3 regions of the Streptosporangium sp. H16 genome follow, and region 3 is predicted to be linked to each of the others. Evidence: riboswitches for the same ligand, from Rfam matches in the RefSeq annotation. Region 3 holds a riboswitch; each other region holds the start of a gene.
The links. A riboswitch is a leader RNA that binds a small molecule or an ion and turns the genes downstream of it on or off. The one in region 3 is predicted to bind cobalamin.

Region 1: another riboswitch for cobalamin. It lies ahead of cobN (cobaltochelatase subunit CobN); the one in region 3 lies ahead of ACTOQ2_RS09080 (CbtB domain-containing protein).
Region 2: another riboswitch for cobalamin. It lies ahead of ACTOQ2_RS26720 (ribonucleoside-diphosphate reductase subunit alpha); the one in region 3 lies ahead of ACTOQ2_RS09080 (CbtB domain-containing protein).

What each region holds. Positions count from the first base shown of each region.
Region 1 is NZ_JBPXMD010000050.1:28,129-38,067, reverse strand. Features, by position in the region: gene ACTOQ2_RS40570 (precorrin-2 C(20)-methyltransferase) at 1-942, opposite strand, end outside; gene ACTOQ2_RS40565 (precorrin-8X methylmutase) at 951-1,577, opposite strand; gene ACTOQ2_RS40560 (precorrin-3B synthase) at 1,574-3,199, opposite strand; cobalamin riboswitch at 3,246-3,418, shown strand; gene cobN (cobaltochelatase subunit CobN) at 3,609-7,367, shown strand; gene ACTOQ2_RS40550 (glycoside hydrolase family 15 protein) at 7,431-9,269, opposite strand; gene ACTOQ2_RS40545 (siderophore-interacting protein) at 9,467-9,939, opposite strand, start outside.
Region 2 is NZ_JBPXMD010000017.1:131,985-141,923, forward strand. Features, by position in the region: gene ACTOQ2_RS26705 (DUF5685 family protein) at 11-1,096, shown strand; gene ACTOQ2_RS26710 (mechanosensitive ion channel family protein) at 1,127-2,275, opposite strand; gene ACTOQ2_RS26715 (ribonucleotide-diphosphate reductase subunit beta) at 2,337-3,332, opposite strand; gene ACTOQ2_RS26720 (ribonucleoside-diphosphate reductase subunit alpha) at 3,389-5,599, opposite strand; cobalamin riboswitch at 5,716-5,916, opposite strand; gene ACTOQ2_RS26725 (tripartite tricarboxylate transporter substrate-binding protein) at 5,921-6,940, opposite strand; gene glmS (glutamine--fructose-6-phosphate transaminase (isomerizing)) at 7,186-9,006, opposite strand; gene ACTOQ2_RS26735 (hypothetical protein) at 9,051-9,326, opposite strand; gene ACTOQ2_RS26740 (N-acetylmuramoyl-L-alanine amidase) at 9,480-9,939, shown strand, end outside.
Region 3 is NZ_JBPXMD010000004.1:217,402-227,340, forward strand. Features, by position in the region: gene ACTOQ2_RS09050 (aminotransferase class III-fold pyridoxal phosphate-dependent enzyme) at 1-403, shown strand, start outside; gene ACTOQ2_RS09055 (GNAT family N-acetyltransferase) at 463-1,554, opposite strand; gene ACTOQ2_RS09060 (tRNA (adenine-N1)-methyltransferase) at 1,809-2,687, shown strand; gene arc (proteasome ATPase) at 2,893-4,656, shown strand; gene ACTOQ2_RS09070 (acyltransferase family protein) at 4,909-6,066, shown strand; gene dop (depupylase/deamidase Dop) at 6,154-7,671, shown strand; adenosylcobalamin (AdoCbl) riboswitch at 7,825-7,958, shown strand; gene ACTOQ2_RS09080 (CbtB domain-containing protein) at 7,975-8,169, shown strand; gene ACTOQ2_RS09085 (CbtA family protein) at 8,177-8,917, shown strand; gene ACTOQ2_RS09090 (histidine phosphatase family protein) at 8,914-9,477, shown strand; gene ACTOQ2_RS09095 (magnesium chelatase subunit D family protein) at 9,534-9,939, shown strand, end outside.

The DNA of each region.
Region 1 (9,939 bases), on a different contig from region 3:
GCGGCGCTGGCGCGGGTTGGGCGGGACGCGGTCCAGGTAGGGGCCGTACCCGACGAGCTCGTCGACCCCGGCCAGCGCCTCCTGCGCCTCCGGCGTCAGCCACGGCCGCCCGGCGGGGCCGAGCCCCACCACGACCACCTCGCCGCGCGCCCTCGCCTCGCCCGGGGTCCCGGCCGGGGTCTCACCCGGGGTCCCGGCCGTGGCGGCGGGCGCGGGCCTCGCCGCGTTGACAGGACTCGGGATCAGCGCCAGCGAGAAGTACGGGACGCTGCCCGGGTCGACCTCGGCGAGGGGGGCGAGGCGCTGCTGCCCGGTGGTGGCGCGCTCGACGTACCAGGCCTCGTCGAGACGCCCGGCCTCGGCCAGCGCGTCGCGGACCTTGGTGAACGTACGGCCGAGCTTCAGCACCGCCGCCGAGTCGGTGGCCGCCAGGCGCTCGGCGAGCACCTCCGCCGGGAGCGTTCCCGGCAGCACGGTCAGGACCTCGTCCCGCTCGACCAGCGGGCGCCCCAGGACCGCCGAGGCGCCGCTCACCGACGTCACGCCCGGCACGACCTCGGTGACGTAACGGTGCGACAGGCGCTTGTGCATGTGCATGTACGAGCCGTAGAAGAGCGGGTCACCCTCGCACAGCACCACCACGTCGCGCCCGGCGTCCAGGTGGGCCGCGAGCCGCACCGCGCAGGCGGCGTAGAAGTCGTCGATCGCCCCCTGGTAGCCGCCGGGGTGGTCGGTGGTCTCGGTGGTGAGCGGGTAGATGAGCGCCTCCTCGACCTGGCCCTCCCGCAGGTAGGGGGCGGCCACCGAGCGGGCGATGCTCCGGCCGTGGCGGGCGCTGTGGAAGGCGATCACATCCGCCTCGCCGATCAGGCGGGCGGCCTTGACGGTCACCAGTTCGGGGTCGCCGGGTCCGAGCCCCACGCCCCACAGCCGTCCGGTCACGTCGTCGCTCACTCTTCCTCGCTCGCGATCGCGTTGACCGCGGCGGCGGTCATCGCGCTTCCGCCCCGCCGTCCGTCCACGACCAGGTACTCCAGGTTCGCCGGGTGCTCGGCGAGGGCCTGCTTGGACTCGGCGGCACCGATGAAACCTACCGGGACGCCGAGTACGGCGGCCGGGCGGCCCGCGCCCTCCTCGACCATCTCCAGCAGCCGGAACAGTGCGGTCGGCGCGTTGCCGATCGCGACCACCGAGCCCTGGAGCCTGTCGCGCCACAGCTCCAGCGCGGCGGCGCTGCGAGTGGTGCCCAGTTCCGAGGCGAGTTCCGGCACCCGGGGGTCGCCGAGGGTGCAGATCACCTCGTTGCCCGCGGGCAGGCGCCGCCGGGTCACCCCGGAGGCGACCATCATGGCGTCGCAGAGCACCGGCGCGCCCGCGCGCAGCGCCTCGCGCGCCGAGGCCACCACACCGGGTGACCAGCGCAGGTCGCTCACCAGGTCGACCATCCCGCAGGCGTGGATCATGCGGACCGCGACCCGGGCGACGTCGGCGGGCAGGCCGGACAGGTCGGCTTCCGCGCGGATGGTGGCGAAGGAGCGGCGGTAGATCTCCGCGCCGTCGCGGACGTAGTCGATCACAGTTCCCCTCTGGCGGCCGCCAGCGCGGCCGCGGTCTCCTCGATGCCGGAGCAGGTCAGATCGGTGCCGTCCAGCTCCAGGCGGTAGCCGTCACCGGTGGCGACCACATCCGCGACCCGCCCCCTCGGACGGCCGCAGCGCCTGCCGCAGCCCGCCCAGTGCACGGGGAGCGTATCGGTGCCCGGCCCGTTCCCGGACGGCGGGGCCACGGACGGCCCGCTCCCGGACGGCCCGCTCCCGGATGGTGCGGCCGTGGGCGGCGGGACGGCGGGCGGCGAGGTCGTGCCGACGGCTACGGCGGTGGCCGCGTCGGCCTGGACGTCGGCCAGGGACTTGGCGCAGCCGGGGCGGCCGGTGCAGGCCGTCACACCGATCCACGGCGAGGCGGGGTCGACGACCAGCCCGGCGGCCTCCAGGCGGGCGGCCGTGCCCGCGACCTCGGCGCGGTCCAGGCCGGGCAGGACCACGCCACGCCACGGCGTGAGCCGGATCTCCCCGCCCGAGGCGGCGTCCGCGAGCAGCAGTGCCAGTGCGGAGGTCAGCCGCCCCAGCGGGATCGCCACCCCGAGCGCGACCCGCGCGCCCCCGTCTCCGGTGTCGCCCCCGGTGCCGCTCGCGGGCCCCGTCTCTCCTCCGGCGCCGGTTCCGCTCCCCGTCCCGTCCGCACTCCCGATGACGCCGACCGGCCCGAGGGTCACGACCCGCGGTCTCACCGGGGCGAAGGGCGTCGTGCCGGGAACCCCGAGGGCGGCTCGCACGCGGGCGGCGATCAGGGAGGGACCGTCGGGGAGTTCGGCGATTCGCCAGGCGGTGACGTCCCGGGTGGCCAGCTCGTCGAGGAACGCCTCGGCGGCGGCGAGCAGGGCGGTCACGGCTCCGGTGAGCGGGACGCGCAGGCCGGTGTCGGTCCCGGCGAGGATCAGCGCGGCCTCGTCCGGCCCCGTGAGCAGGATCCCGGCGTCCGCGCCCAGACCGGCCACGTCCCCCCGGCCGTCGTCGAGGGCGAACATGAACCGCCCCGGCAGGGCGGCGAGGGCGGGGCGGGCGCACAACCGCCGGTCCAGCTCGCCGATCAGCGGTGTGACGTCGGCGATCCCGCCGCCGCGCGGATAGCGCGGACGATCTGAGATATCCGTGATGTCCGGAGTGTTCGCACCGCTCGATCTGCTCGGTCCGCTCGGTCCGGCCGGTCCGCTCGGTTCGGCCGGTCTGCTCAGCCCGGTCAACGCGCTCGGCCCGGTCGGTCCGTCCAGTCCGGTCGGTCCGTCCAGTCCGGTCAGCGGGGAGGCGAGGATGTTGCGGATCCGCTCGTGCGTCGCCGAGGGCAGCAGGCCCGCCCTCGCCATCCGCGCGGCGAACCCGTTCCCCGTGCCGTCCCCCGTAACGCCGTCCGGATCCTCCGGGCCGAGGCCGCGCACCTGGACGTTCGCGCGGGAGGTCAGCTCGATGACGCCGCCGCCGTACGCCGCGGCGGCCTCGGCGAGTTCGCGCAGCTGGAAGGGGGTGAGACGGCCTCCGGGCACGCGGACGCGGGCCAGGCCGCCGTCCGCGGCGGCATGGACCTGAAGCGCCCCGGGACACGCGTCGAGTCGCGATCGTCCGGAAAAGTCGGCAATGGACACTCGAAGGATGCTAACGCCAGTTTCTTGCAACGAACCGGACTGCCGTAGTGTCATCGGTGGCGACGGCAAAGGGAGGAAGCCGGTGTGAATCCGGCGCGGTCCCGCCACTGTAACCGGGGAGCGAACCCCACCCGGGCCACTGTCCGACGACGGGCGGGAAGGCCGGGGTGAGCACCGATCCGGGAGCCAGGAGACTCCAGCCGTCGCGGCCGACGACGACCCGGGGCGAGGACCCCGAGGGAGGAAGCTCCGTGCGCTCTTCGCCGTTCCCCCGCGACACCGTGGCATCGCCGTTCCCCCGCCACACCGCGCGCTTTTCACGGTTGCCCCGCCATATCGTGGCGCCGTTCCCCCGCCACGCCGTGGCGCCCCTGGGCCGTACCGCCCTTCCTCTCCCGGAGTGTGGCGCGTGATCCTCCTGCTCTCGACCTCCGACACCGACCTGCTGAGCGCTCGCGCGAGCGGCGCCGGCTACCGGCTCGGCAACCCCGCCAGGCTCACCGCCACCGACCTCCCGCCGCTGCTGGAGGGCACCGACCTGGTCGTGGTACGCCTGCTGGGCGGGCGCCGCGCCTGGGAGGAGGGGCTGGACGCCCTGCTCGCCGGCCCCCGGCCCGTCGTCGTGCTCGGTGGCGAGCAGGCGCCTGACGCCGAGCTGATGGAGCTGTCCACGGTGCCCGGCGGGGTCTGCGCCGAGGCGCACGCCTACCTCGCCCACGGCGGCCCGGCCAACCTGACCGAGCTGTACCGTTTCCTGTCCGACACGCTGCTGCTCACCGGCCACGGGTTCGCCGCGCCCGAGCCCACCCCCACCTGGGGAACGCTGGAGCGCGAGGCCCGCGACCAGGAGGGACACGACGGTCCCGTCGTCGGAGTGCTCTACTACCGGGCCCACCACGTGGCCGGCAACACGGCCTTCGTCGAGGCGCTCTGCTCGGCGATCGAGGACGCGGGCGCGCGGGCGCTGCCGGTGTACTGCGCCTCCCTGCGCACCGCCGAGCCCGGCCTGGTGGAGGTCCTGCGTACGGTGGACGCCCTGGTGGTGACCGTGCTCGCCGCGGGCGGCACCCGTCCGGCGACCGCGTCGGCGGGCGGGGACGACGAGGCCTGGGACGTCGGCGCGCTCGCCGAGTTGGACGTGCCGATCCTGCAGGGCCTGTGCCTGACGAGCAGCCGGGCCTCCTGGGAGGAGAACGACGACGGCCTGTCCCCGCTGGACGCCGCCACCCAGGTCGCGATCCCCGAGTTCGACGGGCGGATCATCACGGTGCCGTTCTCCTTCAAGGAGATCGACGAGGACGGGCTCACCGTCTACGTGGCCGACCCCGAGCGGGCCTCGCGGGTGGCGGGCATTGCGGTGCGCCACGCCGCGCTGCGGCACATCCCGCCCGCCGAGCGGCGGCTGGTGCTGATGCTGTCGGCCTACCCCACCAAGCACGCCCGCATCGGCAACGCCGTCGGCCTGGACACCCCGGCCAGCCTGGTGCGGCTGCTGGCCGCGCTGCACGAGCGCGGTTACGACATCGGCGCCGAGGACGAGCTGCCCGGGGTGACCGGGCAGGACGGCGACGCGCTCATCCACGCGCTGATCGCCGCGGGCGGGCAGGACCAGGACTGGCTCACCGAGGAGCAGCTCGCCGGAAACCCGGTGCGCATCGCGGCGAGCCGGTACGCCGAGTGGTACGCCACCCTCCCGGCGGACCTGCGCGCCCGGATGGAGGAACACTGGGGCCCGGCGCCCGGCGAGCTGTTCGTGGACAGGTCGCGCGACCCGGAGGGCGAGATCGTGCTGGCCGCGCTGCGCTCCGGCAACGTGGTGGTCATGGTGCAGCCGCCGCGCGGCTTCGGCGAGAACCCCATCGCGATCTACCACGACCCCGACCTGCCGCCCAGCCACCACTACCTGGCCGCCTACCGCTGGCTGGCCGACGGCTTCGGCGCGCACGCCGTGGTCCACGTGGGCAAGCACGGCAACCTGGAGTGGCTGCCCGGCAAGTCGGCGGGCCTGTCGGCCTCCTGCGGCCCGGACGCCGCGCTCGGCGACCTGCCGCTCATCTACCCGTTCCTCGTCAACGACCCCGGCGAGGGCACCCAGGCCAAGCGCCGCGCGCACGCCACCCTGGTCGACCACCTCGTCCCGCCGATGGCCCGCGCCGACAGCTACGGGGACATGGCCAGGCTGGAGCAGCTCCTCGACGAGCACGCCTCCATCGCGGCGATGGACCCGGCCAAGCTGCCCGCGATCCGCGCCCAGATCTGGACGCTGATCCAGGCCGCCAGGCTCGACCACGACCTCGGCGTCGCCGACCGCCCGCACGACGCCGAGTTCGACGACTTCCTGCTGCACATCGACGGCTGGCTGTGCGAGGTCAAGGACGTCCAGATCCGCGACGGCCTGCACGTGCTGGGGGCCGCCCCCGAGGGGCGGCCGCGCGTCGACCTGGTGCTGGCCATGCTCCGCGCCCGGCAGATGTGGGCGGGCGGCGAGGCGCTCGTCGGGCTGCGCGAGGCCCTCGGCCTGGCCGAGGACGGCAGCGCCGGGCGGATCGGCGTCGACGAGGCCGAGACCCTGGCCCGTGCCCTGGTCGAGGCCATGGAGCACCGCGACTGGGATCCGGCGGCGGCGGGGGAGGTGACGGCCGAGGTCCTGGGCCGGACGGACGCCCCGGCAGGAGGCGCCGGTCCGACCGGCACGAACGACGCGCCCGGCCAGAGCGGCGCACCCGGCACGACCGGTTCGACCGGCACGAACGACGCGACCGGTCGGGCCGGCGCACCCGGCGCCGGGGGAGCGGCCGCCGCGCGCGGCGCGGATCCCGGGACGGTGGAGCGGATCCTGCGGTTCGCCGCCGTCGAGGTCGTGCCCAGGCTGGCGCGTACCACCGACGAGATCGACGCGATCCTGCACGCCCTCGACGGCGGTTACGTCCCGGCCGGGCCGAGCGGGTCGCCGCTGCGCGGGCTGATCAACGTGCTCCCCACCGGCCGCAACTTCTACTCGGTCGACCCCAAGGCCGTGCCGAGCAGGCTGGCGTGGGAGACCGGCCAGGCGATGGCCGACTCCCTGCTGGAGCGCTACCGCGCCGACACCGGTGACTGGCCGCGCTCGGTCGGGCTGTCGGTCTGGGGGACCAGCGCCATGCGCACCGCCGGGGACGACGTCGCCGAGGTGCTGGCGCTGCTCGGCGTGCGGCCGGTCTGGGACGAGGCCTCGCGCCGCGTCACCGGCCTGGAGCCGATCCCGGCCACCGAGCTGGGCCGCCCGCGCGTGGACGTCACCGTCAGGATCAGCGGCTTCTTCCGCGACGCCTTCCCGCACGTCGTGGCGATGCTGGACGACGCAGTACGGCTGGCGGCCGGGCTGGAGGAGCCCGAGGAGCTCAACTACGTGCGGGCGCACGTGCTCGCCGACCAGGCCGGGCACGGCGACGGGCGCAGGGCCACCATGCGGATCTTCGGCTCCCGGCCGGGGGCCTACGGGGCCGGGCTGCTGCCGTTGATCGACAGCCGCAACTGGCGCGACGACGCCGACCTGGCCGAGGTGTACGCGGTCTGGGGCGGCTTCGCCTACGGCCGGGGCGTCGACGGCGTTCCCGCCAGGCAGGACATGGAGACGGCCTACCGCAGGATCGCCGTGGCGGCCAAGAACGTCGACACCCGCGAGCACGACATCGCCGACTCCGACGACTACTTCCAGTATCACGGCGGCATGATCGCCACCGTCCGGGCGCTCACCGGGAAGGCCCCGGCCGCCTACATCGGCGACAGCACCAGGCCGGACGCGGTCCGCACCAGGACGCTCTCCGAGGAGACGTCCAGAATCTTCCGCGCCAGGGTGGTCAACCCCCGCTGGCTGGCCGCGATGCGCAGGCACGGCTACAAGGGCGCCTTCGAGCTGGCCGCCACCGTCGACTACCTGTTCGGCTACGACGCCACCACCGGCGTCGTCGCCGACTGGATGTACGACAAGCTGGCCGCGACCTACGTGCTGGACCCGGAGAACCAGGCGTTCATGGCCCGGTCCAACCCGTGGGCGCTGCACGGGATCGCCGAGCGGTTGCTGGAGGCGGCCGGCCGGGGCATGTGGGAGCACCCCGACCCCGCCATCCTGCGCGACCTCCAGGAGGTCTACCTCAAGTCCGAGGGAGACCTGGAGGACGGCGCCTGACCCACGGCCTCATCGGCCCCGCGCGGCCCGCCCTCGCGGCGGGCCGCGCGCCCGGACGGGCGTTCAGCCCAGGGCGTGGTCGAGGTTGAACGCGGCGCTGATCAGCGCGAGGTGGGTGAAGGCCTGCGGGAAGTTGCCGAGCTGCTCGCCGGTCTGCCCGATCTCCTCGGCGTACAGGCCGAGGTGGTTGGCGTACGTGAGCATCTTCTCGAACGCCAGCCGGGCCTCGTCCAGGCGCCCGGCGCGGGTGAGCCCCTCGACGTACCAGAACGAGCAGATCGAGAAGGTGCCGTCCTCGCCGCGCAGCCCGTCCGGGCTGACCGCGGGGTCGTAGCGGTAGACCAGCGAGTCGGACACCAGGTTCGCGCCGAGCGCGTCGAGGGTCGACAGCCACTTCGGATCGATGGGGGAGATGAACTTCGCCATCGGCATCATCAGCACCGAGGCGTCCAGGACGTCGTCGTCGAAGTGCTGGACGAACGCCCGCAGCTCCTCCGACCAGCCGCGCCGCATGATCTGCCGGTAGATCGCGTCGCGGGCCAGCTGCCAGCGCGGCGTGTCGGATGGCAGCCCGCGGCGGGCGGCCATCCGCATGGCCCGCTCGATCGCCACCCAGCACATCAGCCGCGAGTAGACGAAGTCCTTGCGTCCGCCGCGCGTTTCCCACACGCCCTCGTCGGGCCGGTCCCAGTTGTCGCAGACCCAGTCCACCAGGATGTGGACGTCGTCCCAGAGGGCGCTGGAGATCGGCTGGTGCCACTTGTCGTAGAGGTAGACGGAGTCGAGGAGGGCGCCGTAGATGTCCAGCTGGAGCTGGTCCACGGCGGCGTTCCCCACGCGCACCGGGGCCGAGCCCTGGTACCCCTCGAGGTGGGGCAGCTCGATCTCGGGCAGCTCGGTGCGCCCGTCGATGCCGTACATGATCTGCAGCGGGCCCGAGGGGCCGCCGCCGTCGCGGCTGACGTGCCGGGACAGGAATCCCATGAACGCCTCGGCCTCCTCGCCGAAGCCCAGCCGCAGCAGCGCGTACACGCAGAACGCCGAGTCGCGGATCCAGACGTAGCGGTAGTCCCAGTTGCGCTCCCCGCCGAGCTGCTCGGGCAGGCTGGTCGTCACGGCGGCCACGATCCCGCCGGTCGGCGCGTACGTGAGGAGCTTCAGCGTCAGCGCGGACCGGTGGACCATCTCCCGCCACCGGCCCCGGTACCTCGACGAGGACAGCCAGCGGCGCCAGTACGCCACGGTCGAGGCGAACTCCTCCTCGGCCTCCTCGATCGGGCACGCGCGCAGCGCCACGTCGTCGCCGAACCTGTCGAGGGCGAACACCGCGCACTCGCCCTCGTTGAGCTTGAACTCCGACCGCACGTCCTGGCCGTCCACCTCCAGGGTGGTGCTGGACGACAGGGTCAGCGACAGCGACGGCGACTCGAAGAGCGCCCGGCCCCGGTGCATGGTCAGGGTGTGGGACTGCCTGCCGTAGTCGAACCGCGGAGCCACCCGCGCCCGGAACGGCAGCGACCCGCGGACGCATCTCACCCGCCGGATCAGCCGGTGCCGGGCGCCGTCGCGCGTGTCGCCGACGATCGGCATGAAGTCCTGGATCTCGCCCACCCCGTCGGCGGCGGAGAAGCGGGTGATCAGCACGTTGGTGTCGGGGAAGTAGAACTGCTTGGTCCTGGCCGGGGTGGCCGTGCCCAGCTCGAACGATCCGCCCCGGACGGCGTCCAGGATCGAGCCGAACACGCTGGGCGCGTCGAAGCGCGGGCAGCAGTACCAGACGATGGTGCCGCCGGTGTCCACCAGCGCCGCGGTGTGCAGGTCGCCGATCAGCCCGTGGTCGGCGATGGGCCGGTATCCGGGGGCGCCCGCCGGGTCCTGACGAGCGGATTCCGCTGCTGTCATGTCGGCCTTCTCACGTCGCGAGCCGGGCATTACGCCCTCAAGCTACGTGCCCCGGACACCTGCCCGGTTCCGTCCCGCGTCAAGGAGTCGGCACGTTTCCCGCCGCCGACGGCAAACGACGGCAAACGACGGCAAAGGCCGCCCGATGACGGCCGCGTCACCGGGCGCGGGTGTCACCTCCGGACGGGAGCCGCGGCTCAGGCGCTCTCGGAGCGTCCCAGCCGCCAGTAGCCCATGAAGGCCACCGCCGAGCGGTCGATCCCGGCCTCCTGCACCAGGTGGCGGCGGAGCAGCTTGACCACGCCCGCCTCGCCCGCCAGCCAGGCGTACAGGCCGTCGCCCTTCGAGGCCTCGGGGACCTCCCAGAGGATCCCCTCGTCGACGTCGACGTCCTCCAGCGGGTTCGCGGCGCCGGGACCGGCGGGGGAGGCGGGCCCGCCGGTGAGGGCGCCGCCCGGCGCGGTGAGCGCGCTCAGGGTGTCGCGTACGGCCGGGATGAGCAGGTCGCCGTGGCGGGCCCCCTCGCGGGGCAGCCAGACGACCTCCACGCCGGGACGGACGTCCAGCGGGAGCGCGTCGGCGGCCTCGGGGACCTCCAGCAGCGCGGTGGCGCGCACGGAGCCGGAGAGCGACTCGACGATCGCGGCGATGGCGGGCACGGCCGTCTCGT
Region 2 (9,939 bases), on a different contig from region 3:
GAGAGATCACATGTTCGGCATCATTCGTCCCTGCGGCGAGCACTCCTGCCCGACGCTGCACCGGGCCTGGATGGCACACCTGTGCGGGCTGTGCCTGACCCTCAGGGACGGGCAGGGGCACGCGGCCCGGCTGGCCACCAACTACGACGGACTGATCATCTCGGTGCTGGCCGAGGCGCAGGGCCCGGCGGGCTCCCCGCACCGGACCGCGGGCCCCTGCGCGCTGCGCGGGTTCCGGCCGGCGGACGTGGTGGACGCGCGGGCCGCGGGCGTACGGCTGGCCGCCACGGTGTCGCTGGTCCTCGCGGCGGGCAAGCTGCGCGACCACGTGGCCGACGGCGACTCCGCGCCGGGCACCGGCACGGCGCGCAGGGTGCTGGCGGCCCGCTGGGAGGCGGCCGGGGCCCGGATGGGGGCCGGGATCGGGTTCGACACCGCCTCGCTGGCCTCGACGGCCGAACGCCAGATCGAGCTGGAGAGCGGCTCGGGAGTGACGCTGCTGGAGCTGACCGCTCCCACCGAGGAGGCCGTCGCCGCCGCGTTCGCCTACACCGCGACGCTCGCGGGCACCCCGGGCAACGCGGCGGCGCTGGCCGAGGCGGGCCGGTTCTTCGGCCGGATCGCCCACCTGCTGGACGCCGTGGAGGACCGGGCGGACGACGCCGCCCGGGGGGCGTTCAACCCGCTGACCGCCACCGGCACCTCCGTACGGGAGGCACGGCGGCTGTGCGACGACGCCGCGCACGGCCTGGAGCTGGCGTTGCTGGAGCTGGAGCTGGCCGACCGGCACCTGGTGGACGTGCTGCTGGGCACCGAGGTGCGGCGGGCGGTGGACCGGACGTTCCGCCACGCCTCCGAGTCGGGGCACTCCTACGAGCGGCCCGGAGTCGTCCGCAAGTCCGCCGCCGGGGTGGGGACCCTGCTGACCTGCGGACTCTGGCGGCCCCGGTGGAGCTCCCGCAGGCGGAACGCCTGGGACGACCGCTGCTACCTGACACGCTGCGACGGCTGCGGCTGTGACGGGTGTGACGGCTGCTGCGACTGCTGCAAGTGCTGCACCAAGTGCGACGGGTGCTGCTGCGACTGCGGCGCCTGAGATCCCTGGGGCGCGGGCGGGCCCGTCGCCTCAGACCGGATCCCGCCGGTCGCCGTCCCGATCGCGAGAACCGTCCTCACGGGAGTCTCCCCCCAGGCCCCGTGACATCAGGCCCGCGCCCATCAGCCCGGTGAGCGTCCCGGGAACGGTCGCGGACGGGGGCGGGGTCTCGACCCGGAAGCGGGGCAGCGCCTCGGGGTACCTCTCGCGGACGAAGGTCACCATGTGCTCGCGCATGTCGCACTTGAGATCCCAGGCGCTGGCGGAGTCGGCGGCGCTCATCAGGGCGCGCAGCTCCAGCAGCCCGTTGGGAAGGGTGTCGGTGACCTGGAGGGTCCAGTCCTTCTGGTCCCAGAGCGGGTGCTCGCGCAGCGCCCGGTAGAGCTCGGCGCGCAGCTCCTCCACCGGCACCGACCAGTCGACCCGGAACATCACGTGGCCGATCACCCGGCTGCTGTGCCGGGTCCAGTTCTCGAACGGGTTGGCCGTGAAGTAGGAGACCGGCAGGACGAGCCGCCGCTCGTCCCACAGCCGCAGCACCACGTAGGTCAGGCTGAGCTCCTCGATCCGTCCCCACTCCCCCTTCACCACGACGACGTCGTCCAGCCGGAGCGCGTCGCTGAAGGCCAGCTGGAGCCCGGCGAGCATGTTGCCCAGGGTCGACTGGGCGGCGATACCGACGACGACACCGGCGATCCCGGCCGAGGCCAGCAGCCCGGCCCCGAGCGCCCGCACCTGCGGGAAGGTGAAGAGCATCGCGCCCAGCGCGACCACGATGATCACCGCCGAGGCGACCCGGCGGACCAGGGTGATCTGGGTGCGGATGCGGCGGGCCCGGCGGTTGGCCTCGCCCTCGACGGTGATCAGGCGTTCCAGGACCACGTCGGTGACCGCGTAGGCGGCCTGGATGACCAGCCAGGTGGCGCACCCGATCATCGCCAGGCTGAGACCGCGATCGATCACCTGGCCGACCGAGGCCGTCGCCATATCCGGTTCGTAGATGGTGCGGGCCGTCGCCACGGCGGCCGTGGCGAACCCCGGCCAGGTGCAGCGGCGCACGAGCGGACCGGCGAGAACCCATTTCTCACCGATCAGCCGCGAGCGCAGCACCCGTCGCACCACCTCCACCGCCACGACGGCGGCCGCCACGGAGACAATCATCATGATCCAGCCGGACACTTGAGGCGTCCTCCTCGACGTCTTCCATCCTCGTCGTGCTCTTACCTGGATCACCAGCTAATCAGAAGGATTCATCGAATGTGACATTCCCCTCGACGGCTATCTGGTAGGCCGAAACCCGCCGTTCGAAGAAGTTGGCCAGCTCCTGCACGTCCTGCAACTCCATGAACGCGAACGGGTTGGCCGTGCCGTACCTGGCGGGCATCCTCAGCCTGACCAGGCGCTGGTCGGCCACGTACTCCAGGTACCGGCGCATCTGGTCCACGCTCATCCCGAGCAGGCCGTCGCCGCACAGGTCGGCCGCGAAGGCCAGCTCGGCGGCCACCGCCTCCTCGATCATCTGGGTGACCTGCTCGGCGAGCTTGTCGTCGAACAGGTCCGGCTCCTCGGCCCGTACGGTCTCCACGACGCCGAAGGCGAACTCCATGTGCATGGACTCGTCGCGGAACACCCAGTTCGTCCCGGTGGCCAGGCCGCTGAGCAGGCCCCTGGAGCGGAACCAGTAGACGTAGGCGAAGGCCCCGTAGAAGAACAGCCCCTCGATGCACGCCGCGAAGCAGATCAGGTTGAGCAGGAACGCCCGCCGGTCCTCCCGCGTCTCCAGCCGGGTCAGCCCGCCGAGCGAGTCGATCCAGCGGAAGCAGAACTCCGCCTTGTCCCGGATCGAGGGGATGTGCTCGACCGCGGCGAAGGCCTTGACCCGCTCGTCCGGATCGGGCAGGTAGGTGTCCAGCAGGGTCAGGTAGAACTGGACGTGCACCGCCTCCTCGAACAGCTGCCTGCTGAGATACAGGCGCGCCTCGGGGGCGTTGAGGTGCTGGTAGAGGTTGAGGACGAGGTTGTTGGCCACGATCGAGTCGCCGGTGGCGAAGAACGCCACGAGGCGGTTGATCAGGTGGCGCTCCTCGGGCGTCATCCTCGCCAGGTCGGCCAGGTCGGAGGTGAGGTCCACCTCCTCGACGGTCCAGGTGTTGCGGATCGCGGCCCGGTAGCGCTCGTAGAACTCGGGGTAGCGCATCGGCCGCAGGGTGAGATCCATGCCGGGGTCGAGCAACATCGGGTGAATGCCTTTCTGGGAGCTTTCTGGAGACTCTTTTCGAGGAGCCGGGACGGCTACTGGCAGGCGTCGCAGTACTCGGGGTTCTCCAGGGAGCAGGCGATCGCCTCGGGGTCGGGGACGGCCCGCGCGACCGGCGCCGCCACGGTGGCCTGCGCGATCCGGGTGGCCGGGCGCGAGCGCAGGTAGTAGGTGGTCTTGAGGCCCGACTTCCACGCGTAGGCGTACATCGAGGAGAGCTTGCCGATGGTCGGCGTGGCCATGAAGAGGTTCAGCGACTGCGACTGGTCGATGTACGGGGTGCGCGCGGCGGCCAGGTCGATCAGCGCCTTCTGCGGCAGCTCCCAGGCCGTACGGTAGAGCGCCTTCAGGTCGGCGGGGATCTCCGGGATGTCCTGGACGGAGCCGTCGGCGCGCTTGATCGCGTCGCGGATCAGCGGGGTCCACAGGCCGCGGGCCTGGAGGTCGCGGACGAGATAGCGGTTGACCTGGAGGAACTCCCCCGAGAGGGTCTCGCGCTTGAAGACGTTGGAGACCTGCGGCTCGATGCACTCGTAGCAGCCCGCGATGGAGGCGATCGTGGCCGTCGGCGCGATCGCGATCATCAGCGAGTTGCGCAGGCCGGTCCCGGCGATCCGCTCCCTGAGCTCGGCCCACTCCGCGGACCCCGCCGCCCCGTAGTGGTCGGGGTGCAGCACCCCGGCGGCGGCCCTGGTCTCCTCGTACGACGGGTGGCGGCCCCGCTCCACGGCCAGGTCGGAGGAGGTCCGGTAGGCGGCGAGCGCGATCTCCTCGGAGATCCTGGTGGACAGCTCCAGGGCGCGCGGCGAGTCGAAGGGCAGCCGCAGCGTGAACAGCACATCGGCCAGGCCCATCACGCCGAGCCCGATCGGGCGCCACTTCCGGTTGGCCGCCTCCGCCTCGGGGGTCGGGTAGAAGCCCAGGTCGATGGTGCGGTCGAGGAACCGCACGGCGGTACCGACGGTCGCGCGCAGCCGCGCCCAGTCGACGGCCTCCCCGGCGTCCGCCGACAGGTGGGCGGCGAGGTTGATCGAGCCGAGGTTGCAGACGGCGGTCTCCGCGTCGCCGGTGACCTCGAGGATCTCGGTGCAGAGGTTCGACAGGTGGATGACGTTCTGGGGCCTGGCCGTCTGGTTGGAGGTCCGGTTGGCCGCGTCCTTGAAGGTCATCCAGCCGTTGCCGGTCTGGGCGAGCGTGCGCATCATCCGCCCGTACAGGGTGCGGGCGGGGATCTGCCGGGTGAAGCGGCCCTCGGCCTCGGCGGCCCGGTAGGCGTCGTCGAACGCGGCGCCGTACAGATCGGTGAGGTGCGGGACCTCCTTGGGGTCGAACAGCGACCAGACGCCGTCGGCCTCGACCCGGCGCATGAACTCGTCGGGGATCCAGTTGGCCAGGTTCAGGTTGTGCGTGCGGCGGGCCTCCTCGCCGGTGTTGTCGCGCAGTTCCAGGAACTCCTCGACGTCGGCGTGCCAGGGCTCCAGGTAGACGCAGGCCGCGCCCTTGCGCCGGCCGCCCTGGTTGACCGCGGCCACGCTGGAGTCGAGCGTGCGCAGCCAGGGCACGATGCCGTTGGAGTGGCCGTTGGTGCCGCGGATCAGCGAGCCCCGCGAGCGGACCCTGGTCCAGGCGATCCCGATGCCCCCCGCGTACTTCGACAGCCGCGCGACCTGCCCGTAGCGCTCGTAGATGGACTCCAGCTCGTCGCGGGGCGAGTCGAGCAGGAAGCACGAGGAGAGCTGGGGCCTGCGGGAGCCGGAGTTGAACAGCGTGGGCGAGCTGGGCAGGTAGGACAAGGTGGCCATGAGCGCGTACAGCTCGGCGGCCTCCTCGACGGTCTCGGACAGGCCGCAGGCCACCCGGAGGAAGAAGTGCTGCGGGCGCTCCAGGACCTTGCGGGTCCTCGGGTGACGCAGCAGGTAGCGGTCGTAGACGGTGCGCAGCCCGAAGTACTCGAACCTGGCGTCGGCCTCCGGGTCGGCCAGCGCGTCCAGGACCCCGGCGTGGGCGGCCACGAACTCCGCGAGCCTGTCCTGGATCAGCCCCGCCTCGTGGGTCGCGGCGATGGACTCGGAGAAGTCGCGGACGCCGTGCTCGGCGGCCTCGTCGGCGATCAGCTCGGCCAGCATCGCGGCGGCGACCCTGGAGTTCTCGGGATCGGTGATCACCCGGGCGGCCGCCTCGTCGATCGCCAGCCTGCGGTCGTCCGCCGCGGTCCCCGCCGCGGTCCCCGCCAATGCCTGTGTCACGTAGTGCCCCTCGCTCGATCGGACTTCCCCGTACGGCTCCGCCGGATGGGCACGCGTCCGCGAGCGATCCCGGGCACGCCGGATCGCCTCGTTCCGCGGACCCTCCCACGAGGCCCTGGACGTTCACGTCACCGGCAGGTCTTCGGACTCACGGGCGCATCGCACACACCTACCGGCCGTCGCTTCCCAGGCATGGTTCACCCAGTGCTCGATAACGGCTTTCGTTCCCGTTCACCGCTGCGGGGCAGTCCCGGAATCTCACCGGGTTCCCTCTTGCCTCGCCCCTCGCGGGGCGAACCAGCAACGAGCAGGATCCTACATCTAGGGGCGCCGGACGCAACTGCCCCAACAGGTTGTGTCGGAGGACTTCAACAGTCCGAGCTCGTGGAGCACGCCGCGAGTGCGGCCCGTCTCGGTGGAAAGCCACTGGCGGAACTCGTCGCCGCTGAGGTAGACCCGGCTCCATCCGTGGGACGCGCACAGGGCACGCCAGCGCGGCGCGGCGTCGATCCTGTCACACAGGGCGATAGCGGCGCCCCGGTCCCCCTGGCTCATGCCCTTGGGGCCCAGCAGGCCGCACCAGTCGCTGTACTCCAGGCGGACGTCGACCTCCATGAGCGTCGGCGCGTCGATCCCGTCGATCCGGCCGCCGGAGGAGACCACCAGGGGCCGCAGGCGGCCCGCGGCGATCTCGGGCCGCAGGGCGCGCGCCGATCCCAGCAGGGCCGCCACCCGGCCGACGTGGAGCGCCTCGGCGGCGTCCTCGGGGGCGAGGTATCCGGCGTACTCCAGCAGCCGGGCGTCCACCCCCAGGCACTTGCCGATCATGCCGTAGAGCACGTGGTCGGAGCCGCCCTCCGACCGGCCGCCGACCGTCAGCCCCGCCGGGTCGTGCCGCAGCCGCGCGACGAAGTCCTCGAAGGTGCGCAGGCGGGAGCCGGAGGGGACCACCAGGACCGCCCAGTCGCCGACCAGGCGGGCGATGGGGGTGGCGGCGTTCACCACGGCCGCGGTGTTGGCGATCTCCGCGGCGGCCACCATCGGCATCGCGGTGACGAGCAGCCTGCCCTCGCGCGCGAAGGGTCCGCGGAAGGCGCCGAACGCGTCGCGCGGGGCGGAGCCCAGCGCCCCCGCCCGCTCGACGGCCATGGCGGTGCGCGCCAGTCCCGACTGGACAAGGACGGTCGCCAGCCTGCCCGCGATCCTGTCCCAGCCGTGGCCGTCGGCGGTCGGCTCGAGAAGGAACAGGCGCTTCACCTCCGGATCGGCGCCGCCGTCCGCGCCGCACCCCGCGGCCACCACGGCCCCCGCCGCCAGTGCGAAAAACCCCCTACGGCGCATAAGCGCCCCTTCCCCCAAGAACCCCCTATACCATAGGTTACTTTCCCCTCACTTTCTGTGATGAAGTGGGGTATGCCGGAACTTCCAGTGATCCGCATTCGGGCACGGATCACCGGAAAAACACTGGAAATCCGGATATCGGAGACGACCGTCTCGCGGGGGTTCGGGAAAGCGCGCCCCCGTCCCCGGCCGGCCGGGGACGGGGGCGCGAAAGCAGGGGGCGAGGGGCAGAGAGGTAGAGGGTCTCACTCCACCGTGACGCTCTTGGCCAGGTTCCTGGGCTTGTCGACGTCCCTGCCCAGCGCCACGGCGGCGTGGTAGGCGAAGAGCTGGAGCGGGATCGACAGCAGGATCGGGTCCAGCTCGGTCTCGTTCTTGGGCACCACGACGCAGTCGTCGGCCAGCTTGGGGTCGGCCGTGCGGTGGCCCACCATGAGCACCCGGCCGCCCCGGGCGCGGATCTCGCCCAGCGTGGTGAGGTTCTTGTCCAGCAGCTCGTCGTCGGGGACGATCGCCACCGTCGGCATGTCCGGGCCGATCAGCGCCAGCGGCCCGTGCTTGAGCTCGCTCGCCGGGTACGCCTCGGCGTGCACGTACGAGATCTCCTTGAGCTTCTGCGCGCCCTCGCGGGCCACCGGGTAACCCCTGACCCGGCCCACGAACATCATGCTCGGCGACTCGGCGTACTTGCCCGCCAGCTCCTTGATCTGCGGCTCCAGCGCCAGGATCTCTTTGATCTGGTCCGGCAGCCTCCGCAGGCCGTCGCAGATCCTGCGGCCGTCGGCGGGAGACAGGTCACGCACCCGGCCCAGGTGCAGCGCGAGCAGCGCGAAGGCCACGGCGGTCGAGGTGAACGCCTTGGTGCTCGCCACCGAGACCTCCGGACCCGCGTGCAGGTAGACGCCGCCGTCGCACTCGCGGGCGATCGCGCTGCCCACGGTGTTGACGATGCCGAGCACCCTGCCGCCCTTGCGCTTGAGCTCCTGCACGGCGGCGAGGGTGTCGTAGGTCTCCCCCGACTGGCTGATCGCCACGTACAGGGTGTCGGCCTCCACCACCGGGCTGCGGTAGCGGAACTCGCTGGCCGGCTCCGCGTCGGCCGGGATGCGCGCCAGCTCCTCGATGAGCTGCGCGCCGATCTGGCCCGAGTAGTACGCGGAACCGCAGCCGATGATCTTCACCCGGCGGAACGAGCGGGTCTCCCGCGCGTCCATGTTGAGACCGCCCAGGTGGGCGATGTGGAAGCGGTCGTCCAGCCGCCCGCGCAGCGTCCTGGCCACTGTGTCGGGCTGCTCGGAGATCTCCTTGAGCAGGTAGTGCTCGTAGCCGCCGGTGTCGTAGTGCCCGGCCTCCCAGTCGACGGTCAGCGTCTCCTTGGCCGTCTCCCGCGCGTCGCTGGCGAAGGTGTTGAACCCGTCGGCCCGCAGCACGGCGATCTCGCCGTCCTCCAGGTGCACCACCTGGCGGGTGTAGCGGACCAGCGCGGCGACGTCGGACGCGGCGAACATCTCCTTCTCCCCGATGCCCAGCACGATGGGGCTGCCGTTGCGCGCCACGACCACCTCGCCGGGACGCTCGGAGTCGATCACCGCGATCCCGTACGTGCCGACGACCCGCTTGAGCGCGGTCCGCACGGCCTCCTCCAGCGAGTCGGCCTCCTTGACCGTGCGGGCGATCAGGTGCGACAGCACCTCGGTGTCGGTCTCCGACAGGAAGATCGCCCCGTCGGCCTCCAGCTTGGCGCGCAGCTCGTCGGCGTTCTCGATGATGCCGTTGTGCACGACGCCGATGCGCTCGTCGGTGGACAGGTGTGGGTGGGCGTTGACGTCGCTGGGCGCGCCGTGGGTGGCCCAGCGGGTGTGGCCGATGCCCAGGCCGCCCTTGAACCGCGCGGGCACGACCGCGGCCAGGTCGGCCACCCGGCCCTTGACCTTGCGCATCTTGAGGCCCTTGTTGGACACCACCACCCCGGCCGAGTCGTAGCCTCGGTACTCAAGACGCTGCAGGCCCTCCAGCAGGATGGGTGCCGCGTCCTTGGGCCCTACGTAGGCCACGATTCCGCACATGTATCCGCTCCTTTGTCCATAAACGATCGGGGTGCCGCCGTCCGCTACCCGTAGACGATCCGGCGAAGCTGTCGCAGGGAGAGTTCGGGTGCCGCGACACGGCGTACCGCCAGCTCGGCGGCGACCTTGGGGAAGATCTTGTCGTTGACCAGCCCCCTGGCCTTGAGCTCCGCGTGGCGCCGCCGGACGAACTCGTCGACGGGCTCGGAGAAGTAGGCCAGCACGTCCGCGACGACCCGCGCCGCCTCGCCCGGACCGAGCGCGCTCGTCCGGGTCAGGTGGGTGATCAGATCCTCGTGCGGATTCCGTGCCGTGGACACAGAGCAGGACCATACGCATCCGGGAGAGAACACACCAAGTTTCCTGCCCGATTTCGGGCAGAGAATCTCTTCAACATCTCAACCCCGCCGCAATGCGCGACAGTCGGTAATCTCTGATAACTCTAGGTAGTTACCAGAGGGGGAGGAACCGCTATGCGCCGCCTGCCGGGGACCACCGTCGTCGCCGCTCTCACCGTCCTGGCCTCGGTCGCCCTGGCCTCGGTCGTCCCGGCGCAGGCGGCACGCCCCGGGGACCGGCCCACCCGGCTCCAGACCCACCCGGCCCCCGCCGGGACCACGACGCCGGCCGCCAGGGCGACGGGAGCGGTGGCACGGTCCGGCAGGCAGGCCGCCTTCACCGAGGCGGCACGGAGATACGGGGTGCCGGAGAGCGTGCTGCTCGCGGTCTCCTACCTGGAGTCCCGCTGGGAGGGCCACGACGGGCTGCCCAGCGTCTCCGCCGGGTACGGCCCGATGCACCTGATCGACGGCCGGGCCGAACCCGGGCACCCCCACGGCGCCGGGGAGGACCCGCGCGGCGACGAGACCCGGCCGCGCGTGATCGCCCTTCCCCCCATGGCGGCGGACCCGCCGGAGGACACCCTGCGGCGGG
Region 3 (9,939 bases):
GCCGGCCCAGACGCTCTACTCCACCGGCTCCTTCTGGTTCAACGCCGCCCCGATGGCCGCGGCCAAGGCCACGATCGAGACGCTGCGCGCCGTCGACGGCATCGCGCTGATGGAGCGCGCGGGCACCCGCCTGCGCGAGGGGCTCGCCGCCCAGGCCGCCTCCCACGGTTTCACGGTCAATCAGACGGGGCCGGTCCAGATCCCGTGGCTCTCCTTCGAGGGCGACGCGACGCTGGACAAGGGCATGTTCTGGGCCGAGGCCTGCCTGCAGGAGGGGGTCTACCTCCACCCCTGGCACAACTGGTTCCTGTCGGCCGCCCACACCGACGCCGACATCGACCGGGCACTGCAGGGCACCGACGCCGCCTACGCCAAGCTCAGGGCCCGCTTCGGCGCCGACTGAGACCCGGCCCGGCGTCCAGGGGACGCCGGGCCTGGACGGCGGCGTACGGCGGTGTACGGCTAGCGCCGGGCGTCGCTCCGCAGGCGGCACCACTGCAGGTCGTCCAGGCGCGTGCCGCCGGGGCCGGGCAGCAGCCCGCGCAGCAGGGCCTCCCGGGTGAAGCCCGCCCGCTCCAGCACGCGCTGCGAGGCGATGTTGCCGGGTGAGGTGCCCGCGATGATCCGGGCCAGGGGAGTGTGCTCGAAGGCCCAGCCGACCAGCAGGTCCACCGCCCTGGCGGCGAAGCCCCTGCCGCGGAACTCCGGCAGCACGCTGTAGCCCGTCATGGCCTGCCCCAGCGGGGGGATCACCCCGCTGAGCTGGATGTCCCCGGCGAACGCGCCGGTCGCGGCGTCCAGGATCGCGATCTCGGCCCCCGTACCGGCCAGCCAGTTCGCGCCCGCGGTGCGGCACCGCTCCTCGGCCTCCTCGAAGGTGGAGGGCTCGGGCGGGACGCTGTACCTCATGATGTCGGGCAGGTTCCGCATCGCCAGGTAGTCGGCGGTGTCGGCGAGGGTGAGCCGCCTGAGCCGGACGACCCCGTCGGTCAGCGAGCCGCCGGGGAACTCCGGCAGGAGGGGCGTCACGCGCTCGCCGGAGTCCCCGGGCAGGCGCGCGAAGGCCACCAGGTCGTGGCGGGTGCCGTCCCGCTGCTCCTCGGCCCCGCGCCGCACGCCCTCGCGCCGGAAACCGGCGGCCAGGGCGACCCGCTGGCTGGCCAGGTTCTCCACGTTGGCGAGCAGTTCGACGCGCTTCGCGCCGTGCTCGAGCCCCCAGCGGGTCAGCGCGGCGGTGGCGGCCGTGGCCACCCCGCGGCCCCGCGCCCACGGCGCGACCAGGTAGCCGATCTCGGTGGTGCCACGGGGACGGGCCATGAGGCCGATGTTGCCCAGCCACTCGTCCGTCCCCGCGTCCGCGATCGCGAACGGGGCCCCTCCGGCCTGCCACTCCTGCCGGGTCTGCTCCAGGTATTGGAGCGCGTCGTCCCGGGTGTACGGCACGGGGATGGGGGGGATGAACCGGATGATCTCCGGGTCGGCGCAGGCGCGGACGATCGCCTCGGCGTCGGAGGGGGCGAGCGGCCTCAGGACGACGGGGCCGGCCGGAATCACGTCATGGGAGAACACACCACAACAGCTACCAGGCGCCGTCCTGGGGGGCGAATCGTTTTGCAGCATTTTGCGGTGCTTCGTGGATCACCTCCGCCCCCGCCCTCGCCGCCACTCCCCCTGCCGTCCCCGTCTCACGGGATTCCGCTCCCCCTCGCTTCCCCCCTCGCTTCCCCCCTCGCTTCCCTCCGCGCGACCGGGTCCGGGGCACCCCCGGCCGTCCGAGGACACCGCCGCGCGCCGATAACCTTGCGGTCATGGGTTTTCGCAGGCATGGGCCGTTTCAGGCCGGGGATCAGGTGCAGCTCACCGACCCCAAGAACAAGCGCCACACGGTGACGCTGAAGGAAGACGGCGTGTTCCACACGCACAAGGGCGGAATCCCGCACAGTGAGCTGATCGGTCAGCCTGAGGGCTCGGTGGTGCGCTCGTCCGGCGGTACCCAGTATCTGGCGTTCAGGCACCTTCTCCAGGACTACACGCTGTCCATGCCGCGCGGCGCGGCGGTGATCTATCCCAAGGACTCGGCCCAGATCGTGGCCATGGCCGACATCTTCCCCGGCGCCCGGGTGGTGGAGGCGGGCGTCGGCTCCGGCGCGCTCACCTGCTTCCTGCTGCGCGCCATCGGCTCCGAGGGCACCCTCACCTCGTACGAGCGGCGCCAGGACTTCGCCGAGATCGCCACCAAGAACGTGGAGAAGTTCTACGGCGGCCCGATGAAGCAGTGGCGCCTGGTGGTCGGCGACTTCGTCGACGATCTCGACGAGAGCGACGTCGACCGGATCATCCTGGACATGCTCGCCCCCTGGGAATGTGTGGACGCCGCGGCCCGGGCTCTCACCCCAGGCGGGGTGATCTGCTGTTATGTCGCGACCACAACCCAGCTCTCGCGTACGGTCGAAACTCTGCGGGAGCACGGGAGTTTCACCGAGCCCCATGCGTGGGAGACCCTGGTTCGTGACTGGCATGTCGAGGGACTCGCCGTACGGCCCGACCACAGGATGGTCGGCCACACCGGGTTCCTGGTCACGGCCCGTCGCATGGCCGACGGGGTGACGCCACCACCTCGACGTAGACGTCCGGCGAAGGGGGCCAATGGGGAGGAGTCCACGACTTCCACGTCTTCCGCCACATGATGACGATTCGGCCACGACGGTCCGTGGGAGCGTGACACGGAAGCAGACCTTCGTGTTCTTATACTTCTAGGACTAAAAGCGCCAAAAAGGATTAATCATCACGCACTTAATGTAGTCATATGAACACTGCTCAGCCAGGTAAGGGACAGCCCTTAGATGGGTAGGGTTTTGAGTAGTCGGTCTCGACTGGGAAGGAGGTGACGCCGTGGCAGCTCGCGACGACGCTGAGGCTCGTGCCGCGCAGCGCGAACGGGAGGTCGCCGACCTCACAACACAGGTCTCCTTCCTGCAGGAGGAGATCACCGCGTTGCGTCGGAAGCTGACGGAGTCTCCCCGGCAGGCCAGGATTCTCGAAGAGCGTCTCCATGACGTGCAGGCGAACCTCGCGGCCGTAACCGGCCAGAACGAGCGTCTGGTGGCCACCCTCAAGGAGGCCAGGGACCAGATCGTCGCCTTGAAGGAGGAGGTAGACCGGCTGGCGCAACCGCCGTCCGGGTTCGGTGTGTTCCTCGAAACCAGGGAAGACGGCACGGTGGAGGTCTTCACCGGTGGCCGCAAACTCAGGGTGAACGTGAGTCCCGCGGTGGACGTCGAGTCGTTGAAGCGGGGCCAGGAGGTCATGCTCAACGAGGCGCTCAACGTGGTCGAGGCCCTCGGCTTCGAGGACCTGGGCGAGATCGTGATGCTCAAGGAGCTCCTCGAGGACGGCCAGCGCGCGCTGGTGATCTCGCACGCCGACGAGGAGCGGGTGGTGAAACTCGCCGAGTCGCTGATGGACCAGCCGATCCGGGCGGGCGACTCCCTGCTGCTCGAACCCCGCTCGGGCTACGTCTACGAGCGCATCCCCAAGTCCGAGGTCGAGGAGCTCGTCCTGGAGGAGGTGCCCGACATCTCCTACGAGGAGATCGGCGGGCTCATGCGGCAGATCGAGCAGATCCGGGACGCCATCGAGCTCCCGTACCTGCACGCCGACCTCTTCCGCGAGCACAAGCTCCGCCCGCCCAAGGGCGTCCTGCTCTACGGGCCGCCCGGCTGCGGCAAGACGCTCATCGCCAAGGCCGTCGCCAACTCCCTGGCCAAGCAGGTCGCGGAGAAGACCGGCCAGTCCGGCAAGAGCTTCTTCCTCAACATCAAGGGTCCCGAGCTTCTCAACAAGTACGTCGGCGAGACCGAGCGGCACATCCGCCTGGTCTTCCAGCGGGCTCGCGAGAAGGCCTCCGAGGGCACCCCGGTGATCGTGTTCTTCGACGAGATGGACTCGATCTTCCGGACCCGAGGCTCGGGCGTCTCCTCCGACGTCGAGAACACCATCGTTCCCCAGCTCCTGTCGGAGATCGACGGCGTCGAGGGCCTGGAGAACGTCATCGTGATCGGTGCCTCCAACCGCGAGGACATGATCGACCCGGCGATCCTGCGGCCCGGCCGCCTGGACGTCAAGATCAAGATCGAGCGGCCGGACGCCGAGGCGGCCAAGGACATCTTCTCCAAGTACCTCATCCCCGAGCTCCCGTTGCACGACGAGGACCTCTCCGAGCACGGCGCCAACCGCCAGGAGACCATCTCCGGCATGATTCAGCGGGTCGTCGAGCGGATGTACACCGAGAGCGAGGAGAACCGCTTCCTCGAGGTGACCTACGCCAACGGCGACAAGGAGGTCCTGTACTTCAAGGACTTCAACTCCGGCGCGATGATCCAGAACATCGTCGACCGCGGCAAGAAGATGGCGATCAAGCAGTTCCTGGAGACCGGGCAGAAGGGCCTGCGGATCCAGCACCTTCTGGCGGCCTGCGTGGACGAGTTCTCCGAGAACGAGGACCTGCCCAACACCACCAACCCCGACGACTGGGCCCGCATCTCCGGCAAGAAGGGCGAGCGGATCGTCTACATCCGTACCCTCGTGACGGGCAAGCAGGGCACCGAGGCCGGGCGCTCCATCGACACGGTGGCCAACACCGGTCAGTACCTGTAACCACGTGTGACCGGCGGCGCGGCTCCCCTCCCGGGGGCCGCGCCGCCGGCGTCTTCCCGAAACCCTCGTCGAGGGTGCGGCGTCGACAGTCGATAAACCTTGTCCGATTTTATCCATTTTCGTCCTTACGAGTCCGTATCTCCTTTCACACCCGTCCCTGAAGTGAACGGAAATAGACGGCCGTCACAGGGAACCCGAATGATCGAGACGCCGTCCAAGTGGCGTGCGTGAACATTCCGGCCCGGCCGCCCGGTGAACGGCGCGGGGTCCCGCGAGGCGCCTTGGGGAGGCGGCCGCCTCGCCGAGCTCGACCTCCTGCGCTTCGTCGCCGCCATGGCGGTGCTGGCCTTCCACTACTTCATCGCCTTCGCCTCGGTGTGGGGCGACCGCCCGGCCGAGCTGTTCCCGGCGATCTCCACCCTCTCCGGGCTCGGCATCCTCGGCGTCGAGCTGTTCTTCATGATCAGCGGCTTCGTGATCCTGATGAGCATCTGGGGGCGGGGCCTGGGGGCGTTCGCCCTCTCCCGGCTGGTGCGGCTCTTTCCCGCCTACTGGGTCAGCGTGGCCGTCACCGCCGCGGTCTACGGGCTGACCGCCGCCACGGCCCTGGACCCCAAGCTCAGCCTCGGCGAGTACGGGATCAACCTCACGATGCTCCAGCGGGCCCTCGGCGTCTACGACGCCAACGGCGTCTACTGGTCGCTGTGGGTGGAGCTCCGCTTCTACGTGCTGATCTCGATCCTGGTGATCGTCGGGGTGACGCTCAACCGCTGCCTGGCCTTCATGGGCGTCTGGCTGCTGGCGGCCGGGTTCTTCGCCGGGAGCGAGGAGGCCTGGGTCGACCTGGTGGTCATGCCCAAGTACGCGGCGTACTTCGTCGGCGGCATGGCGTTCTTCCTGATGACGAAGTTCGGCCCCAGGCTCGTCCTGTGGTGCCTCGCCGGGATCAGCGGCGGCCTGGCGGTGAACGCGGCGATCGACCGGGTGGCCGGGCGGATCGAGAACGTCGGCTACGCCGCGATGCCCGTGCCCGAGTGGGCCGTGGCCGCCACCGTGATCGGCTTCTACGTGCTCATGGCGATGGTGGCGCTCGGCTGGCTGGGGTGGCTGCGCTGGCGCGGCCTGGTCGTCCTGGGCGCGCTCACCTACCCGCTCTACCTGTTCCACACCCCGGCCGCGGTCCTGATCATCCCCGCGCTGCGGGACGTGCTGCCGCCCCCGCTGACCGCGCTGGTCACCGTGCTGGCCGCGATGGCGTTCTCCTACCTGGTGTACCGGTTGGCCGAGCGCCCGCTTCAGGAGTTCGTCAAGTCCAGGAGGCGGAGAAGGGCCGCATCCCCGTCCCCGTCACAGCTCCCCGCGCTCTCCTCGATCCCCCTCGCAACGGGCGAAAAGGCTTCGGTGCCATAACTGTCCGACCACCGGGCATAGTGAAGGGTCTAGGGTCGGGAATAGATACCACGGAGAGAATCAGTCCCTGACGAACAGAGGGTGCGCATGACGGTACGGCGGGTGATGGGCATCGAGACCGAGTACGGCATCTCCGTGCCCGGACAGCCGGGGGCCAACGCGATGGTGACCTCCTCTCAGGTCGTGAACGCCTATCTGGCGGCCTCGGCCGCGAGGGCTCGGCGCGCGCGATGGGACTTCGAGGAGGAGAACCCGCTGCGGGACGCACGGGGGTTCGACCTCGCGCGGGAGGTGGCCGACCAGAGCCAGCTGACCGACGAGGACCTCGGCCTGGCGAACGTGATCCTCACCAACGGGGCCCGGCTGTACGTCGACCACGCCCACCCCGAATACTCCACGCCCGAGTGCACCAATCCCCGGGCGGCGGTGATCTGGGACAAGGCGGGCGAGCGGGTGATGCACGACGCGGCGGTCCGCGCCTCGGCGATGCCGGCCAACGCCCCGATCCAGCTCTACAAGAACAACACCGACAACAAGGGCGCCTCCTACGGCTGCCACGAGAACTACCTCATGCGCCGGGCCACCTCGTTCGCCGACATCGTCAGGCACCTGACGCCGTTCTTCGTCTCCCGGCAGGTCGTCACCGGCGCGGGCAAGGTCGGCATCGGCCAGGACTCCCGGGGCGAGGGCTTCCAGATCAGCCAGCGGGCCGACTTCTTCGAGGTCGAGGTGGGCCTGGAGACGACGCTCAAGCGGCCGATCATCAACACCCGGGACGAGCCCCACGCCGACCCGGAGAAATACCGCCGCCTGCACGTCATCATCGGCGACGCCAACATGTCGGAGATCTCGACCTACCTGAAGCTGGGGTCGACCGCGCTCGTCCTGGCCATGATCGAGGACAACTACTTCACCCGCGACCTGGCCGTGGACAATCCCGTCCAGGCCCTGCGCGCGGTCTCGCACGACCCCACGCTCAAGTACGAGATCTCCATGCGCGACGGCCGCAAGCTGACCGCGGTGCAGTTGCAGATGGAATACCTGGAGCTCGCCCGCAAGTACGCCGAGGAGCGCAGCGCCAACGGCCTGGACGAGCCCACCAAGGACATCCTGGAGCGCTGGGAGTCGGTCCTCACCCGCCTGGCGGAGGACCCGATGCAGCTGTCCGGGGAGCTCGACTGGGTGGCCAAGCTGGAGCTCCTGGAGGGCTACCGCACCCGTGACGGCCTTCCCTGGTCGCACCCGCGCCTGCAGCTCGTCGACCTCCAGTACTCCGACATCCGCCCCGACCGGGGCCTGTACAACCGGCTGGTCGCCCGGGGCCGCATGCAGCGCCTGGTCACCGAGGAAGAGGTCCAGCGGGCCATCGAGGTGCCGCCCAACGACACCCGGGCCTACTTCCGCGGCCGCTGCCTGAGCCAGTACAGCGAGTCGGTGGCCGCGGCCTCCTGGGACTCGGTCATCTTCGACATCCCCGGCCGCGAGTCGCTGCAGCGCGTCCCCACCCTTGAGCCGCTGCGCGGCACCAAGGCCCACGTGGGCGAGCTGTTCGACCGCTGCCGTACCGCCGCGGAGCTGGTGACGGCGCTGACCGGCGAGCAGTGACTCCCGCGAGGGGGGAGGTGGCCGGCCGGGCCACCTCCCCCCTCGTCATGCCTCGTCATGCCTCGTCATGCCTCGGCATGCCCGGACCCCGTGACGGCCGGAGCCCGTCGAACCGGACACCCGGATTGACGGGGGACGGAGAACCGGGATACGTTCCGGGTGCTTTGTGGCGGTGCGAGGGAAATCCGGTGAGACTCCGGTGCGGTCGCGCCACTGTAACCGGCTCCCAGGAGCCGGAAGCCAGGTCACACTCGGCCGCCACCGACCTACGAAAAGGGACGCGTAATCCCGGAGGAGGTGGCCGTGAGCCAGATCTCGGCACCGCACACCCAGCCCATCCCATGGCCCTCGCTCACCCGCTGGCTGCTCGCCGCACCGGTGCTGCTGCTCCTCGCCTACCTGGTCACCTTCGACCAGGGAGCGATCTCACAGGCGGGGAACTACCTGCACGAACTCATGCACGACGGGCGTCACCTGCTCGGCGTGCCGTGCCACTGAGCCACAGGTGATCACCAAACTCATCGTCCGGGGCCTCGTCGTCGGACTGCTCGCAGGGCTGCTCGCGGCCGTCTTCGCCTACACCGTCGGCGAACCGCGCATCGACCGGGCCATCGCGCTGGAGGAGGCGGCCGCGGCCGCCTCCCCGGCCGGATCACACGACGACACCGGGGCCGCGGCCCACTCCCACGACGAGGAGGAGGCCCTGGTCAGCAGGGACGGGCAGCGCTTTGGGCTCTTCCTCGCCCTCGGCCTGTACGGCCTGGCGGTCGGGGGCCTGTTCTCCCTCGTCTACGCGGCCGTACGCGGCCGGGTGGGACCCCGATCGGAGCCGGTGCTCGCGGTCACCCTCGCCACCGCGGCGTTCATCGCCATCGTCCTCATCCCATTCATGAAATATCCCGCCAACCCGCCGGCCGTCGGTGACCCGGAGACCATCGGCCAGCGCACTGTGCTGTACCTGGTCGCGGTGGTCATCGGGATCCTCGCGGTCGCCGCCGGCACCGCCGCCCACCGCTACGCCTCGCGGAGCGAACCGTGGGTGCGCTGGCTGTCGGCGGGCGCCACCTTCCTGGTCCCCGTCGTCGCGGCCTGGATCCTCATGCCGGAAATCTCGGAGGTGCCCCGGGGCTTCCCCGCCGACCTCCTGTGGGACTTCCGGGTCGCCTCCATGGGAACCCAGGTGGTCTTCTGGGCCGGCGTCGGCGCGCTGTTCGCCTTCGCCGCCCGCAGGCGCGGCCCGGTGTGACGACCCCCTCGGGGGTCACCCGCCTGCTCCTGGTCTGCCACGCCTCCACCTCGGCGACGGTACGGGCCGCGTTCCCGGGTGACGAACCGCTCGACGAACGCGGCCTGCGCCGGGCCGAGGGGATGGCGCGGGACCTCGGTCCGGGTCCCGCGGCCTGCCCCGCCGAGCTGCGCTGCGTCCAGACGGCGGCGGCGCTCGGCCTGCGGGCCGAGCACGACCCGCTGCTGGCCGACTGCGACTACGGCCGCTGGAGCGGGATGACGCTCGGCGAGGTCGAGGCCGCGGAACCCGAGGCGCTCGCCTCCTGGCTCGGCGACCCCGGCGCGGCGCCGCACGGCGGGGAGCCGGTCACCGCGCTCCTGGCCAGGGTGTCCGGCTGGCTCGCCGTCCGCGCACCCGGCAGGGCCGTCGCGGTCACCCACCCGGCGGTCATCCGCGCCGCGGTCGTCCACGCCCTCGGCGCCCCTGCCCAGGCCTTCTGGCGCGTCGACGTCGCGCCGCTGGCCCGCGTGACGCTCACCGGGCGCGGCGGGCGCTGGCGGCTCAGCTACCTCCCATGACGGTTCGAGCGCCCAGCGACCCGTTGATTCGACGAGACGGACAGGAGAACCCGAAGGTGCGTGACTCCCGCTATCCCTTCACCGCGATCGTGGGGCTGGAGGACCTGAAACTCGCGCTGATCCTCAACGCGGTCTCCCCCCGCGTCGGGGGAGTGCTGGTCAGGGGGGAGAAAGGCACCGCCAAGTCCACGGTCGTGCGGGCGCTGGCCGCGCTCCTGCCGCCCGTCGAGGTGGTGACCGGCTGCCGCTTCTCCTGCGACCCCGCCGCCCCCGACCCCGGCTGCCCGGACGGGCCGCACGAGGGCCGTACCGAACCGGGCGACCGGCTCACCCCGCCCGCCACCGTTCAGCCCGGCGTCGCGCAGCCCGGCGGAACCCGGTCCGGCGGAGCCCGATCCGACACCGTGCGGTCGGGCGCCGCGCGGGACGGCACCGTGCGGTCCGGTGGAGCGCGGGGCGGCG